One region of the Rhizobium sp. B21/90 genome, then DNA from elsewhere that is predicted to be linked to it. Evidence: predicted binding sites of a transcription regulator. Region 1 holds the regulator's gene; each other region holds the start of a gene.

The links. Region 1 encodes LexA, which represses DNA repair genes until DNA is damaged. Its sites were predicted from a motif close to TGTTCNNNNTGTGTTCNG; they were not measured.
Region 2: dnaE (DNA polymerase III subunit alpha) is a predicted target of LexA. The motif match lies at 1,683-1,700, and genes of this name have one in related genera.
Region 3: recA (recombinase RecA) is a predicted target of LexA. The motif match lies at 2,482-2,499, and genes of this name have one in related genera.

What each region holds. Positions count from the first base shown of each region.
Region 1 is NZ_CP072162.1:2,367,389-2,372,973, reverse strand. It holds gene gltA (citrate synthase) at 1-338, opposite strand, end outside; gene J5278_RS11255 (ComEC/Rec2 family competence protein) at 640-3,099, shown strand; gene lexA (transcriptional repressor LexA) at 3,080-3,799, opposite strand; gene J5278_RS11245 (VOC family protein) at 3,965-4,849, shown strand; gene kdsA (3-deoxy-8-phosphooctulonate synthase) at 4,846-5,585, shown strand, end outside.
Region 2 is NZ_CP072162.1:2,582,724-2,588,308, reverse strand. It holds gene J5278_RS12400 (ABC transporter ATP-binding protein) at 1-391, shown strand, start outside; gene J5278_RS12395 (DUF5680 domain-containing protein) at 404-868, opposite strand; gene J5278_RS12390 (hypothetical protein) at 977-1,564, opposite strand; gene dnaE (DNA polymerase III subunit alpha) at 1,923-5,417, shown strand; gene J5278_RS12380 (L,D-transpeptidase family protein) at 5,423-5,585, opposite strand, start outside.
Region 3 is NZ_CP072162.1:2,091,964-2,097,548, reverse strand. It holds gene alaS (alanine--tRNA ligase) at 1-1,103, opposite strand, end outside; gene recA (recombinase RecA) at 1,267-2,355, opposite strand; gene J5278_RS09910 (carbohydrate kinase family protein) at 2,596-3,540, shown strand; gene J5278_RS09905 (pseudouridine-5'-phosphate glycosidase) at 3,587-4,513, shown strand; gene J5278_RS09900 (DMT family transporter) at 4,607-5,491, shown strand; gene cckA (cell cycle histidine kinase CckA) at 5,509-5,585, opposite strand, start outside.

The DNA of each region.
Region 1 (5,585 bases):
ATGGTGTGGTGAACGACGCGGTCGTCGAAATCCTTCTTCTGCGCAGCCGTCGGCAGTTCGCCGTAGAGAAGCAGGTAGCAGACTTCCAGGAAGTCACCCTTTTCGGCCAGCTGCTCGATAGGGTAGCCGCGATGCAGCAGAACGCCTTCGTCACCATCGATATAGGTGATCTTGGATTCGCACGATGCGGTCGAGGTGAAGCCGGGGTCGTAAGTGAAGGAAGCGGTATTCTTGTAGAGTGCGCCAATGTCGAGGACGCTCGGACCGATGGTACCGGCCTTCACCGGCAGATCGACAGTCTTATCACCCCAGGTCAGTTTCGCGCTTTGTTCCGTCATGAGAGCCTCCAAGATTTGGCGGGTTGGTGCCTTAAAAAAGCACCAAAGGGTTAAGCGTCTAAAGATTAGCTATATGATCCAGAGGCTAATGCCAAGTTACCCTGACCGGTATTTGTGCATCGCGGTATCAACTTTTGGGCAGCGCCTCCGCCATGACTGCGATGCCTTTAAAGCCCGATCTGCGGCATTCCAGAAGCGACGTTCCCGCGGGACGCATTTCAATCGATTTCAGTTGAATTGTTCGAGCAAAGGTTGCAAAAATACCCTGGGCTTGAAGATTGCGAGCGGGGCTGACTGGCGAATGGCAGAGTTGGACGCGCGCGAGAGGCAAGGTCATCGCCAGGTATTTCTCGGCCTCGCCGAGCGTTCGCGCGCTACTGTCAACGCCGTTGCCAAGCTTGGACGGATGCCTGCCCGCACGCAACACGCCGTGCCGTGGCCGAAGCGCGCTGCCCTTTCGCTCAACGGGTGGCGAATCGCAACCGCGGGGATGATTGCCGAAGAGGCCGCCCACGGTCGCGCAATGCTGTTTGCGCCCGTCTACATCGGCTGCGGAGCCATAATCTGGTTCGAGCTTCCGGGCAATCCGCCGGTGACGGGCATTGCGGCGGTCTTCCTGGTGCTCGCCGCCGTCTGCCTCCTGAAACACAATCTGAGCCCAACGTTGCGGCATCTGGCGTTCGCAGCGGCGCTGGGCCTGCTCGGCATGCTTCTCGCTGAATGGGAGACATGGCGAGCGTCGACGATCATGCTGGACTCGCCCGTGACTACCACCATCACCGGTCAGGTTCAGCGCCGCGAAGTGGACGACAAAGGGCGGTGGCGCTACGTGCTGGATCTGCTGGCGACAGACGCGCCTGTCGTTCGGCGGCCACCGGAGCAGATATCCCTTCTCGTGCGCGGCCAGGATGTACCGTTCGAACTCGGAGATGTGGTTGAGGGCAGGGCCCGGTTGAGCCCGCCAGCCGGCCCGGCGCTGCCCGGCCTCCACGATTTTGCCTTCACTGCCTATTTCGAAGGCACCGGTGCCAACGGTTTCTTCTACGGTACGCCGCAACTGATGATGGCCAGCGTCGATGACACCAGCGAGCGAACGACGCTCCAAAGGACCGACCGCTGGCTGACTGGGCTGCGCGGCCATATCGGCGACCGAATCCGCTCGATCCTGCCCGGCGACACCGGCGCCTTCGCGGCTTCGCTGGTCAACGACGAACGTCGGGCGATTTCGCCTGAAACGACGGATGCCCTAAGAGTGTCCGGCCTCGCTCATATCATTGCCATCTCGGGACTGAATATGGCTTTGTCGGCCGGTATCTTCTATGTCGGCCTCCGGCATGCACTGAGCCTGTTTCCCGGATTGGCGCAGGCTTTTCCGACCAAGAAAATTGCAGCCATCGGTGCGCTGATCACCGTCACCGCCTATTATTTCATTTCCGGCTTCGGTGTATCGGCCGAACGGGCCTTCATCATGATGGCGATCATGCTGGTCGCGGTGCTGTTCGACAGACCATCCTTCAGCCTGCGCAATGTCGCCCTTTCGGCTATCGCCATTCTAGTGCTCTCGCCGTCGCAGATCCTCGGCCCGAGTTTCCAGATGTCCTATGCGGCGACCATCGCCCTTGTATCCGGCTATTCGCTATGGAAGCGACGTCCGCCCCGCGAGCGGCGGTTTGCTGCTTTCCGGGCACCGATGCCGGTGCTGGCGGTCAGCCGCTTCTTCACCGGCATCGCCATGACGTCGTTCATCGGCGGCGCGTCGACGGCAATCTTCTCGATCGAACACTTTCACCGGCTGGCGACCTATGGCCTCGTTGCCAATCTCGCCGCCATGCCGGTGGTGTCATTCATCGTCATGCCGGTCGGCATGCTTGCCATGCTGATGATGCCCTTCGGCCTCGACGGCGTGTTCTGGCTTGTCACCGGTTGGGGACTTGATATCGTCATGGTCATCGCAAAGACGGTGGCTGCATGGGGCGGCAATGTGCCCTTCGCGCGCCTGCCTAGCGGACTTTTCCCGACCATCATTGCCGGCTTCATGCTGATGACGGTGCTGCGAACGCCCATGCGCCATGCCGGCGCGTTGCTGATTGCGGCCTCGGTGACTTTTGCCGCCTTCCAACCGTCTCTCCAGAAATCGGAACTGCTGATTTCGGAGGATGGCGAACTGGTCGCCATGTTCCGGCAGGGGAGACTCGAGCGCAATCGTGAGCGCCCCCCGGATTTCATCTATCAGCAATGGCAGCGAGCCCTGCCGGTGTCAGAGGATACGCCGCCGCAAATGCTGCCGCCGGACAACTCGACCCCGCCCCATTCCGTTCGTGGCCGCCCCTCGACCCGTATGGATGCGGAGCATCAGGCCACATTGCGATCAGCAATGGAAACTGCTCTGGACAATGCGGTCGACGGCGGGTTTGCCTGCCATGGTCGCGATTGGTGCGTTGCCATGCTCGAGACGGGCGCGATGCTGGTGACTATCTCCGATGCGGCTTATCTGGGGCCGGCCTGCGATACCGCCGACATTGTCATCACGCCGGTCAAACTTCGCCTTGATCTCTGTCGGTCCGGTGCAGTGCTCTACACCGGCGCATCGCTACGCAAAACAGGTTCCATCGAGGTCAACTTGATATCTCCTGAGCCAAAGTTCATCACCGCGTTCAGCGCCCTTGACCGTCCATGGGAGAGGCATCGAGCCTATGACTGGCGAAAGCCGGCCTTCACCGGTACCGATGCCACGTCACCGGTCAGTGATACCGGCGGATAAGTCCGACAAGTCGCCCCTGGATCTTTACCCTGTCCGGGCCGAAGATGCGGGTCTCGTAAGCCGGATTGGCTGCCTCGAGTGCAATGGAGGCACCCTTGCGCCTAAAGCGCTTGAGCGTTGCTTCCTCGTCATCGACGAGGGCGACAATAATGTCGCCGGGGCTCGCCGTACTGGCATTGCGGATGATGACCGTATCGCCGTCGAAGATGCCGGCCTCGATCATCGAATCGCCTCGCACTTCGAGCGCGTAATGCTCGCCGGCGCCGACCATATCGGCGGGGACCATGATGTCGTGGGTGTTGTTCTGGATCGCGGCGATGGGAACACCGGCGGCGATGCGGCCCATGACCGGCAGCGAGACGGAGCCGCTGCGGTCGTCGACTGCGGGCTTTGTCGGCGCTGCGGCGACCGCCGGCGTCTTGCCAAGGCTGCCTTCGATGACGCTCGGCGAAAAGCCGCGCCGTGGCTGCGCATTCGGGTTATAGGCCTCGGGAAGCTTGATGACCTCGATGGCACGCGCCCGGTTCGGCAGGCGGCGAATGAAGCCGCGTTCCTCCAGTGCCGTGATCAGCCTATGGATACCCGATTTCGACGCCAGATCCAGCGCGTCCTTCATTTCATCGAAAGAAGGCGGCACGCCGGACTCTTTCATTCGTTCGTGAATGAAGAGAAGCAGTTCCTGTTGCTTGCGCGTCAACATCGTTTTTCGTGCTCCAAGTGCGAAACAAAGCCAGAACGGACACTATATGTTCCATATGTGTTCCGCAAGTGACTAAATCTTTGTGAACGCCGTTGGAATAATCGCATTTTTGGAAGATCATGTCGCGCTGCCGTCGCTGACGGCTTCGCAGGGTGGAGACAAACCATGACAGCAGCCTATCCAATCGACCATCTGGTCCTGCCGACCTGCGATATAGCCTCTGCGCGCCAGCGGCTGAGCAAGCTTGGCTTCACTGTCGCTGCCGATGCACGGCATCCCTTTGGTACTGAAAATGCTTGCGTTTTCTTCGCCGACAAGACCTATCTCGAGCCACTCGGCATTGCCAGTCTCTCGGAGTGCGAGGCGTCGGCGCTGGCCGGCAATGTCTTCGTCGCGCGCGACCAGGCTTTCCGGTTTCGCGTCGGCGACGATGGTTTTTCCTCCATTGCCTTCGCAACCGGCAATGCTGAAAGCGACCAGCAGCGCTTTCGCGACCGCGGGGTCTCGGCCGGCAAGATCCTCGAGTTCGAAAGGCCGATGCGCATGCCGGACGGGTCCGAATCGATTGCCGGCTTTCGCCTTGCTTTCGCCGCAGATTTGCGTGCCCCGGATTTCTTCGTTTTCACCTGCGAGCGCATTAATGCGATGCCGACGGATCGCAGCGCGCTGGAGAGGCATCCGAACGGCGTTCTCGGCATTTCGCGCATTGTGCTGTCCTGCGCCAGCCCGGAGGCGTTTTCCGGGCTCATCAGCCAAGTTGGCAATGGTGCCGCAATCGCTCCGCATTCCTTTGGCATCACAGCATCGGCAGCCAATGTGGAAATCGACATCTTGAGCGGCGAGGGGATGGAGGCCTTCTATGAGGCGGCGCCATCCGGTGAAGATGCGGGCCTGCGGGGGCGGGCAATCGTCTTTGCGGTTCGCGATCTTTCCGTGACAGAAGCGCATTTGGCTGGTAACGGCGTGACCTACACACGCAAGAGCAACACTATTCTGGTGAAGGCCGCTCCCGGGCAGGGGGCATTGTTTGCCTTCGAGGAGACAGCATGAGCCATTCGACAAATTCGGACGTGGTCGCCGGCGAAGGCCCCGGCAAGGTCACTTTCTCCAACAGCAAGCGCCTCTCGCTGATTGCCGGTCCCTGCCAGATGGAGAGCCGCGATCATGCCTTCACGATAGCCGGCAAGCTCAAGGAACTCTGCGCCTCGCTTGGCATCGGGCTCGTCTACAAGTCGTCCTTCGACAAGGCCAACCGCACATCCCTGTCCGCCCAGCGTGGCCTTGGGCTGGAAGCGGCTCTGGAGATCTTCGGCGAGCTGAAGAAGGAATACGGTTTCCCGGTGCTCACCGACATCCACACGGAGGAGCAGTGCGCCCTTGTCGCCAAGACCGTGGATGTCCTGCAGATCCCGGCCTTCCTGTCACGCCAGACCGATCTTCTGGTCGCTGCCGCCAGGACCGGCCGCATCATCAACGTCAAGAAGGGTCAGTTCCTCGCCCCCTGGGACATGAAGAACGTGCTGGCCAAGCTTAACGACAGCGGTAACCCGAACATCCTGCTCTGTGAACGCGGCGCATCCTTCGGCTACAACACGCTGGTCTCCGACATGCGCTCGCTGCCGATCATGGCGGCGATGGGCGCTCCGGTGATCTTCGATGCTACCCACTCCGTGCAGCAGCCCGGCGGCCAGGGCGGGTCCTCCGGGGGCCAGCGCGAATTCGTGGAAACCCTTGCCCGCGCGGCCGTTGCCGTCGGCGTCGCCGGCGTGTTTATCGAAACCCACGA
Region 2 (5,585 bases), 220 kb from region 1:
CCTGCTGCCTGAATTCTCGGCCATCGAGAACGTCATGATGCCGCAGATGATCGCCGGACTGACGCAGAAGGAAGCCCGGGTCAGGGCAAGCCAACTGCTCGATTACATGCGCGTCGGCCATCGCGGCGAGCACCGCCCAGCCGAACTCTCCGGCGGCGAACAGCAGCGCGTCGCCATCGCCCGTGCCGTCGCCAATGCGCCACTGGTGCTTCTCGCCGACGAACCGACGGGCAATCTCGACCCCGGCACCGCCCACTACGTCTTCGATGCCCTGGAGGCGCTGGTGCGCCAATCTGGTCTGGCGGCGATGATTGCCACCCACAATCACGATCTCGCTGCCCGCATGGACCGTCGCGTTACAATCTCGGGCGGCAAGGTCGTCGAATTCTGATCGTCGTGCCGGTCAAGGCACGATGAGGCCGCCGCGATAATCGAGTTCATAGGCGGTGCGGCCGTCTACGATGATATGCTCGCGCCCGCTGAAATGGGTGCAATCACCGCTACTCTCGTCCGTGTAGCGACCGAAGTCATGGTCGAACTGCAACCCACCGAGGAACCGCTTCTCCTCGACATACAGATGCCGCAACGCTGCCTTGATGACGCAGCCTGCCTTCACTGCATCGATCAGTGCGGGCTCGATGATCTTCCCGAAATAATTCATTGCCCAGACGGGCTTGCCTGATAACCACGCCACCTCCTGGCCGGCAAAATCGGAGCCTCCAAAATAGCTGTCGAGATAACGCCACCGACCGCGCTCATAGCCGATGTCGTGAGACCCCGGACGACAGGAAGATAGTTTCGCCGCATCGGCCACATAAGTCTGCGATTTCGCCACGACGATAAAGTCATTCAGCAGCGCCGGATCCATAACTTCTCCCCCAGGATGCATTCTCAGGGTTGCATTTTCACGCGGCCATGTAAAGAACAAAATAAGAACAAAGGCATCTGACTGCAGGCGCTGTAATTGTCCCGACGCTCATTCATCGCGGATGCCACACGCGTCCATGGCGGTTTGATCCGCCCAGTCGGCAACTGCGGCTGTCCTCGCGTCGACTTTGCGTTCCTTGCCACCGCTGCTGACCTTGCCGCTGAGCACATTATAGTCGCAAGTGCCGCTGCTTTCGGGATCCAGCGTGTCGTGATGCGTGTAGGTGAAGCCGGCGACGACGAATGTCGCGTTGCGATAGGCGATCGTCAGCGTCTGCTCCCAGCGGTCGCGTCCGCCACCGCTGTTTTCCGAATGGACGGAGATCGATCCGTTGGGCAGCGCTGATATGCCCGGGTCCCGGCCGAACATACCGTCGAGACTGGTATTGCCGGATACCTTGTTCGGTGCTGCTGCGGCGAGATGTAGAAGAAGATGCTCCTTGTCGCGCAGGTAGATGTAGATGCCGATGTCGTCGCCGTCTTCCTCAGGGGCGATGAGCAGGGCGAGGTCAGCATTGCCGTCCCTGTTCCAGTCGCCGATCGCAGCTCCGATGATCTTTCCCGGCCCGATATCGCCGGCAAACGCACTCGACACGCATAAGGCGGCACTGAGCAGCGCCAAGGCCAAATTTTTCATAATCATCTCCTCCACGCACGCTCATAGCATGGCGTCGGTGCGCGTCCCAGTCATGGGGCCTAGCATGGCGGCATTTGAATCAAGCTCGCAGAAAATACTGTTGACAGGTGAATATAAAGGGAACATATAAGGAACATAACAACACCGGAGAGGCCCAATGACCGATATTATTCGAGACGTCGCCGCTTTCGCCTCCATCGTCATGTTCGTCACCAGCCTGTCGATCATCGTCATGGCGATGTAAGTTTTCGGGTACGACCACCGCCACGTGGTCTTGCCGACCTGAGTTGTTCTGGACTTTGCCAGCCGCTATGCCGACAATAGGACCGATTCATTCGGGCATGCGGAAGGGCTTATCATGGCAGAGGCAACTGACAGGCAGGGCGGACATTCTGGATCGTCGCCGGAGTTCGTGCACCTGCGTGTGCATTCGGCATATTCGCTTCTAGAAGGCGCTTTGCCGCTTAAGAAGATCCTCGCCAAGGCTTCAAGCGACAGCCAGCCGGCTCTGGCGATCACCGATACCAATAACCTGTTTATCGCGCTCGAGTTCTCCCAGAAGGCAATGGACGAGGGTCTGCAGCCGATCATCGGCTGCCAGGTTTCGATCGACATGGAAGATGCCGTCGAGGGCGAGAAGCGCAACGGCCAGCAGGGGCTCGCCAAGCTGCCTGCCATCGTGCTTCTTGCGGCTAGCGACGCCGGCTACGAGCGCATGGTCGATCTCGTCAGCCGCGCCTATCTCGGCGGCGACAATAGTCAAGCTGTGCACGTCAAGGCGTCCTGGCTGGAGGAGATCGGTACCGACGGCCTGATCGCGCTGTCCGGCTCCGTTGGTGGGCCCGTCGATATCGAAATCAAGGAAGGCCATCCGCAGAAGGCGGTGGCGAGGCTGCTGCGCCTGAAGGCGCTTTTCGGCGACCGGCTCTATGTCGAGTTGCAGCGCCACGGCACCTATGATCGCCGCCACGAACAACGCATGATTTCACTCGCCTACGAGCACGAATTGCCGCTGGTCGCCACCAACGAGGCCTTCTTTCCGACCCGCGACGACTATGATGCCCATGATGCGCTGATGGCCGTCGCCCATAATGCGATCGTCTCGGACGACAGCCGGTTTCGCCTGACACCGGACCACTATCTGAAAAGCCGCGCCGAGATGGCGAAGCTGTTTGCCGATCTGCCGGAGGCGCTGGCTAACACCGTCGAGATCGCCGAGCGCTGTGCCTTCGTACTGCAGACCCGCAAGCCGATCCTGCCGCGCTTTACCGGTGCCAGCGATGATCCGAAGGAGGCCGAACGCGCCGAGGCGCTTGAATTGCGGGCCCAGGCTGTCGAAGGGCTCGACATGCGGCTGGCGACGCTCGGCACGGCGCCGGGCTATGACGAACAGGTCTATCGCGACCGGCTGGAATTCGAACTCGGCGTTATCGAGCGCATGGGTTTTCCGGGCTACTTCCTGATCGTTGCCGACTTCATCAAGTGGGCGAAGAACGAGGATATCCCGGTCGGTCCCGGGCGCGGATCGGGTGCGGGCTCGCTGGTGGCCTATGCCCTGACCATCACCGACGTCGATCCTTTGCGTTTCTCGCTGCTGTTCGAACGCTTTCTCAATCCCGATCGTGTGTCGATGCCAGACTTCGACATCGACTTCTGCCAGGACCGGCGCGAAGAAGTCATCCGCTACGTCCAGAAGAAATACGGCCGCGAGCAGGTGGCGCAGATCATCACCTTCGGATCCCTGCAGGCCCGCGCTGCCCTGCGCGACGTCGGCCGCGTGCTGGAAATGCCCTATGGCCAGGTCGACAAGATCTCGAAGCTGGTGCCGAACAACCCGGCCAATCCGGTGACGCTCGCACAGGCGATCAAGGACGAGCCGCGATTTCAGGAGGAGGCCGAGAAGGAGCCGGTGGTCGCCCGCCTGCTTGACATCGCGCAGAAGCTGGAGGGTCTCTATCGCCACGCCTCGACCCATGCCGCCGGTATCGTCATTGGCGACCGGCCGCTGTCGAAGCTGGTGCCGATGTACCGCGATCCGCGCTCCGACATGCCGGTCACCCAGTTCAACATGAAGTGGGTCGAACAGGCTGGCCTCGTCAAGTTCGACTTTCTCGGCCTCAAGACCCTGACGGTGCTGAAGACGGCAGTCGATTTTGTGAAGCTACGCGGCATCTCGGTCGACCTCGCCACCATTCCGCTTGATGACGCGGTGACCTACGAGAAGCTGGCGCGCGGCGAAACGGTCGGTATCTTCCAGGTGGAAAGCCAGGGGATGCGCAAGGCGCTGCTCGGCATGCGGCCGGACTGCATCGAGGACATCATCGCGCTTGTGGCGCTTTATCGTCCCGGCCCGATGGAAAATATCCCGACCTACAATGCCCGCAAGCACGGCGAGGAGGAGATCGAGTCGATCCACCCGATGATCGATCACCTTGTCAAGGAAACGCAGGGCGTCATCGTCTACCAGGAACAGGTGATGCAGATCGCCCAGGTCCTGTCAGGCTATTCGCTTGGCGAGGCGGATCTTTTGCGCCGCGCCATGGGCAAGAAGATCAAGGCGGAGATGGACCAGCAGCGCGTTCGCTTCGTCGAAGGTTCGATGAAGAACGGCGTCTCGAAGGTGCAGTCCGACAACATCTTCGAACTCTTGGCCAAATTCGCCAATTACGGCTTCAACAAGTCGCATGCCGCCGCCTACGCCATCGTCTCCTACCAGACGGCCTATATGAAGGCCCATTACCCGGTTGAGTTCCTAGCCGCGTCGATGACGCTGGACATGGCCAACACTGAAAAGGTCAACGATTTCCGTCAGGATGCCAAGCGCCTCGGCATCGAGGTCGTGGCGCCGTCGGTGCAGACCTCGTTCCGCCATTTCCAGACCGGGGACAGGACGATCTTCTATTCGCTGGCTGCCATCAAGGGCGTTGGCGATGCCGCCGTCGAGCACATCGTCGAGGTGCGTGGCGACAAGCCCTTTGCCAGTATTGAAGATTTCTGCCTGCGTATCGACCCGAAACAGGTCAATCGCCGCGTTCTGGAAAGCCTGCTGTATGCCGGCGCCTTCGATTGCTTCGGCATCGACCGGGCCCAGCTTCTGGCAGGCATGGAACGGCTGATCGGCTATGCCCAGCTCGCGCAGGAAAACCGCCGCAGCGGCCAGCATGACATGTTCGGCTCGAGCTCCGCCTCCGGGCCTGAAAAGATTTCCTTCCCGGCCTTCACGCCGTGGCTTGCGTCTGAACGGCTGCTGAAGGAGTTCCAGGTGCTCGGCTTCTACCTCACCGCCCATCCGCTCGATGCCTACAGCGGGGTCCTCGACAAATTACGAGTGCAGAGCTTTGCCGACTTCTCTGCCGGCATCAAGCACGGCGCCGGCAATGCGCGGCTGGCCGGCACCGTCATCGCCAAGCAGGAGCGCAAGACGCGCACCGGCAACAAGATGGGTATCTACACATTCTCGGACGCCACCGGCCAGTTCGAGGCTGTCATGTTTTCCGAACTGCTGGCCCAGTACCGCGCAATCCTTGAGGTGGGCAAATCCTTCGTGCTGACCGCCGCCGCCGAGGAGAGGCCGGAAGGTATCAGCCTGCGGCTGAATTCCGTGCAATCGCTGGAGGAAAAATCGTTGCAGATGCAGAAGGCCATGCGCGTCTTCGTGCGTGATTCAGGCCCGCTGAAGATGGTGGCCGCCCATCTGAACGCCAGGGGCGACGGCCTGGTATCCTTCATCGTCATCAAGGAAGACGGCAAGCGCGAGGTCGAAGTCGCACTGCCCAACAAATACCGCATATCTCCCGAAATCGCGGCCGCCATGCGAAGTGCACCGGGGGTCATCGACGTCGAGCTGGTTTGACAGGGTTACCCCTTCGTTGCCAGACCGCCACGCCGCGTGATGGTGATGAAATCGGTGCCGTCGCCGGTCTCCGGGCCGACGCCGGTGTCCGATATGGTCAGCGACGACCCCGTTGTCAGAAGGCCCTCGATCTTTTGCCTGACGTCGTCGGGGATGGAGATTCGGTCG
Region 3 (5,585 bases), 280 kb from region 1:
GACAGACCACGGTCGAGGGTCTTGTGGAAGCGGTTTTCCTCAAGCTTCAGCGTTTCCGAAATCAGCGATTCCGCCCGCACCAGCTCAGGATAGGCGCGGCCCATCTCCTGCACCAGCGTCGGCAGCAGCTTGTACATCAGCGGATCGCGGGCACCGAGCAGTTGTGCATGGCGCATGGCGCGGCGCATGATGCGACGCAGCACATAGCCGCGACCTTCGTTTGACGGCAGCACGCCGTCGGCAATCAGGAAGGCCGACGAGCGCAGGTGATCGGCGATGACCCGGTGGCTGGCCCGGTTATCGCCGATAGCCATCACGCCGGTTGCTTCCTCGGAGGCCTCGATCAGCGCCCGGAAAAGATCGATGTCGTAATTGTCGTGCTTGCCCTGCAGCAGCGCCGCAACGCGCTCGAGGCCCATGCCGGTGTCGATCGACGGACGCGGCAGGTCGACCCGCTCGTCCTTTGAAAGCTGCTCGAACTGCATGAAGACGAGGTTCCAGATCTCGATGAACCGGTCGCCGTCTTCGTCGGCGGAACCGGGAGGCCCACCCCAGATATGGTCGCCATGATCGTAGAAGATTTCCGAACAAGGACCGCAAGGGCCGGTATCGCCCATCGCCCAGAAGTTGTCGCTGGTCGGAATGCGGATGATGCGGTCGTCGGACAGGCCGGCGATCTTCTTCCAGAGGTTAAAGGCATCATCGTCCGTGTGGTAGACCGTCACCAGCAAGCGCTTGGCGTCGATATCGAATTCCTTGGTGATCAGGTTCCAGGCAAGCTCGATGGCCTGCTCCTTGAAATAATCGCCGAACGAGAAATTGCCGAGCATCTCGAAGAAGGTGTGGTGGCGGGCGGTGTAGCCGACATTGTCGAGGTCGTTGTGCTTGCCGCCGGCGCGAACGCATTTCTGTGCCGAGGACGCTGTCTTGTAGGGGCGCTGTTCCAGCCCCGTGAAAACGTTCTTGAACTGCACCATGCCGGCGTTGGTGAACATCAGCGTCGGATCATTGCGCGGCACGAGCGGGCTCGACGGAACGATTTCGTGCCCATTCGTCTTGAAGTAGTCGAGGAAGGTCGACCGGATTTCATTTACGCCGCTCATGCTATGCCCTTATCGCTGCCGTCGGCAGTCCCCATACAAAATCCACTGGCTTTTATCGCTCGCTCTCGATCCTGTCCAGCCGCACTAACGAAAGCGGCCGCACATCCCGAAAGACGTGCGGCCGGCAGCTTGAACCTACCCTTCGACCTTGCGGTCGGGACCGTTACATATCGGCAGCAACATCGCCGTCGTTGGCATCGGGACCGCCGTTCACCAGCAGCTTGTCGGCGATCAGGCCGGCACTCTGGCGCAGCATCGTTTCGATCTCCTTTGCCAGTTCCGGATTGTCGCGCAGGAAGATCTTGGCGTTCTCGCGACCCTGCCCCAGGCGCTGGCTGTTATAGGAGAACCAGGCACCTGACTTCTCCACGATGCCGGCTTTTACGCCGAGATCGACGAGTTCGCCGGTCTTCGACACGCCTTCGCCATACATGATGTCGAACTCGACCTGCTTGAAGGGAGGCGCCATCTTGTTCTTGACGACCTTGACGCGCGTCTGGTTGCCGATGACCTCCTCGCGATCCTTGACGGCGCCGATGCGGCGGATGTCGAGGCGAACAGAGGCGTAGAATTTCAGCGCGTTACCGCCAGTCGTCGTTTCCGGCGAACCGAACATCACGCCGATCTTCATGCGGATCTGGTTGATGAAGATGACCATCGTGTTCGACTTCGAGATCGACGCGGTCAGCTTGCGCAGCGCCTGGCTCATCAGGCGAGCCTGCAGGCCTGGCAGGCTGTCGCCCATTTCGCCTTCGATTTCAGCCCGCGGCGTCAGGGCCGCAACGGAGTCGATGACCAGCACGTCGATGGCGCCGGAGCGCACCAGCGTGTCGGTGATCTCGAGCGCCTGCTCGCCGGTATCGGGCTGCGAGATCAGAAGGTTCTGGAGGTCGACACCGAGCTTGCGGGCATAGACCGGGTCGAGCGCATGTTCGGCGTCGACGAAGGCGCAGATGCCGCCCTTTTTCTGGGCTTCGGCAATGGTCTGCAGCGCCAGCGTCGTCTTGCCCGAGCTTTCCGGTCCATAGATCTCGACGATACGCCCCTTCGGCAATCCACCGATGCCAAGTGCGATATCGAGGCTCAAGGAGCCCGTGGATACTGTCTCGATCTCGACGATGCTTTCATTCGAGCCGAGCTTCATGATCGAGCCCTTGCCGAATGCCCTCTCGATCTGAGAGAGTGCGGCTTCGAGCGCCTTGCTTTTGTCCACCGATTTTTCCTCTACGAGCCGCAAACTATTCTGTGACATGAGATCCACCTTTAGGTTATTGAAGCCGCACAGGCAACGAAGCAGTTGATGTCGTTTTTGTACTTGATTTGTTCCGGTTCCGCAAGGGGCCTTCAAATAATTGAAACAAAAAGGTAAAATGACCTTTGTTCTATATTTGTTTTCCTTTTTTGTCGCAAAGGCTTAGGCGATCCTCAGCAGGCTTTGCGGGGTTCGCAAATGCGGGTCGATTCGGCTCTTTCGAAATGACCGGGGCTGGGTATGTCTAGGCAGATTCTCGTGCTCGGCGGCGCTCACATCGACAGGCGTGGCCGCATCTTCGGAGAGACCGATCCAGGCGCCAGCAATCCGGGCGCTTGGTTCGAGGAACCGGGCGGCGGCGGCTTCAATGCGGCCCGCAATCTCGCCCGGCTTCACCACGACGTGCGGATGGTCTCGCCACGCGGCGGCGATGCTCTCGGCGACATGGTGGCATCTGCGGCTCGCGAGGCGGGTGTCGACGACCGCCCGTTCGTCTTTCTCGATCGCACAACGCCGAGCTACACGGCGATCATCGAAAAAGACGGAAACCTGGTTATCGCGCTGGCGGATATGGAGCTCTACAAGCTCTTCAGCCCTCGCCGCTTGCTGATCCGCGCCATCCGCGATTCATTCGCATCGGCGGACCTCATTCTCTTCGACGCCAATCTGCCGGCCGAAACACTGGCTGCGATTGCCCGCAAAGCGGTCGATCTCGGCAAGCCGCTGGCAGCCATTGCCATCTCCCCGGCCAAGGTCGTGCGCCTCAAACCCTGCCTTGCCGATATCGACTATCTGTTTCTCAACCAGTCGGAAGCCGCCGCCCTCACCGGCAGCAGGCCGGACGATCCGCTGCAGTGGGTGAGCCAGTTGCAGGCCCTTGGTCTCAAGGGTGGCGTCATCACGCGAGGGCAGCAGCCTCTCGTCGCCTTTGACGGCCGCATCACCCTTACCTTGGAGCCGCCAGCTGTGGACGACGTCGCCGACGTCACCGGCGCCGGCGATTCGCTGGCGGCCGGGGTGCTTTCGGCGCTGATGGACGGTCTCGATCTGGCGGAGGCGGTGCGCCACGGCGCTGCAGCGGCTGCCATCACGGTTCAGTCGCCGTTTGCAACGGCCGCCAATCTGTCGCCGCAGCATCTTCGTCAGGTTCTCACCCTTGTCGGCGCGCCCAAAATACTGTCATGAAGCCCCATCCCGCCCATCAAACCCGCACACTCAGGTGGACAAGACCATGACCAAACCATTTTCCGCTCTGTTGCCGATCTCATATTCAAGTGAAGTCGCCGCCGCCAAGGCACGTGGCGCACCGATCGTCGCGCTCGAATCGACGATCATCACGCACGGCATGCCCTATCCCGGCAACATCGACATGGCTCGCAGCGTCGAGGCTATCATCCGCGAGGAAGGTGCCGTGCCGGCAACAATCGCAGTCATCCACGGAACGTTGCACATCGGCCTTGAACCGGCCGAGCTAGAGAGCCTCGCCCAGACCACGGACGCGATGAAAGTATCGCGCGCCGACCTAGCCTTTGCAATTGCGGAGCGCCGCACCGGGGCAACCACGGTTGCAGCCACGATGATTGCAGCCGCGCGGGCCGGCATCAAGGTGTTTGCCACCGGCGGCATCGGTGGTGTGCATCGCGGCGCCGAGACCAGCTTCGATATCTCGGCCGACCTCGAGGAGCTGGCACGTACCGGCGTCATCGTTGTCTGCGCCGGCGCCAAGGCAATCCTCGATATCCCGAAGACGCTGGAAGTCCTGGAGACCCGTGGTGTTCCCGTCGTCACCTTCGGCAGCCCGGAATTCCCTGCCTTCTGGTCGCGTGCCTCCGGCCTGCCAAGCCCGCTGACGCTGAACAGCCCGGCGGCAATCGCCAATTTCCAGACTGTGCGCGAGCAGCTGGGTATCGATGGCGGCATGCTGGTTGCCAATCCCGTGCCGGAGGAAGACCAGATCGAGCGCGAGGAAATGGAGATCTACATCGAGCGCGCGCTCGACAGCGCCGAGCGCGAGGAAGTGGTCGGCAAGGCCGTCACGCCCTACCTGCTCAGCACGATCTTCGACATCACCGGTGGTCGCAGCCTGAAGACCAACATCGCGCTGGTCGAAAACAATGCGCGGCTGGCTGCCGAAATCGCCGTCGCTCTGGCGGATTAGGCAGAAACGTCGTTCACCGAAGCTGCCGCGCCGATCTCCGGCGCGGTTTTTTGTTTTCAGGGCTGCAGCAGGAAACCTCCCGTGCCAGATATCATGCCTCCAGCCGCCACAGGGCCGCGCGACAGCCGCATACCGCTTGCAGCCCTGATACTTGGCGGCGCTGCCATCGGCGGCTCGCCGATTTTCGTGCGCCTGTCGGAGGTCGGTCCGCTTGCCACGGCGTTCTGGCGTGTAGCGCTGGCGCTCTTGCCGCTTCTTCTCGTCTCACTCGCCAGCCGCCGGAAATCGGCCGTCCAGCCGCGTAATCTATCCGAATGCTTCATGCTGGTGCTGCCGGGCCTGTTCCTCGCCACGGATCTCGTCACCTGGCATCTGTCCATCCACATGACGTCCGTTGCCAATGCGACACTGCTCGCCAATCTGGCGCCGATCTTCGTTGCCGCCATCGGTTGGCTGTTCCTCGGCGCGCGCATCACCAGGCTGTTCCTGCTCGGGCTGGCGACGGCGCTGGTCGGCATCGTCACGCTGAAGGGCGGCCTTTCCGGTCTTGCGAACGGCGATCTCAGGGGAGATGGCCTGGCAACGGTCGCAGCGCTGTTCTACGCCGGATATATTCTGGTGATCGGCAGGCTCAGAACCCGGTTCGACACGCTGCAGATCATGGTCTGGAGCACGGCCGCCGCAACCATCTGTCTTTTCCCGGTGGCCCTCATGATCGAGGGCGTCATGCTGCCACCAAGCCTGTTCGGCTGGCTCATGCTGATCGGCCTCGCCTTCATCAGCCATGCCGGCGGCCAGGTGGCGATTACCTATGCGCTCGCCTACCTGCCGGCCGCATTTTCATCGCTGACGTTGTTGCTGCAGCCGGTGGTCGCCGCGGTACTGGCCTGGGCGCTTCTGAGTGAGAGCATCGGGCCACTGCAGGCCGTCGGTGGCGCCATCGTGCTGGCCGGCATTCTGATCGCCCGACGCGGCTGAAGCGCCACGCTTGCCGATCAGCTGTCCAGCATCTCGCGAACGGCGACAGCCAGTTGCTTCAGCGAAAACGGCTTCGGCAGGAAGCCGAACTTCG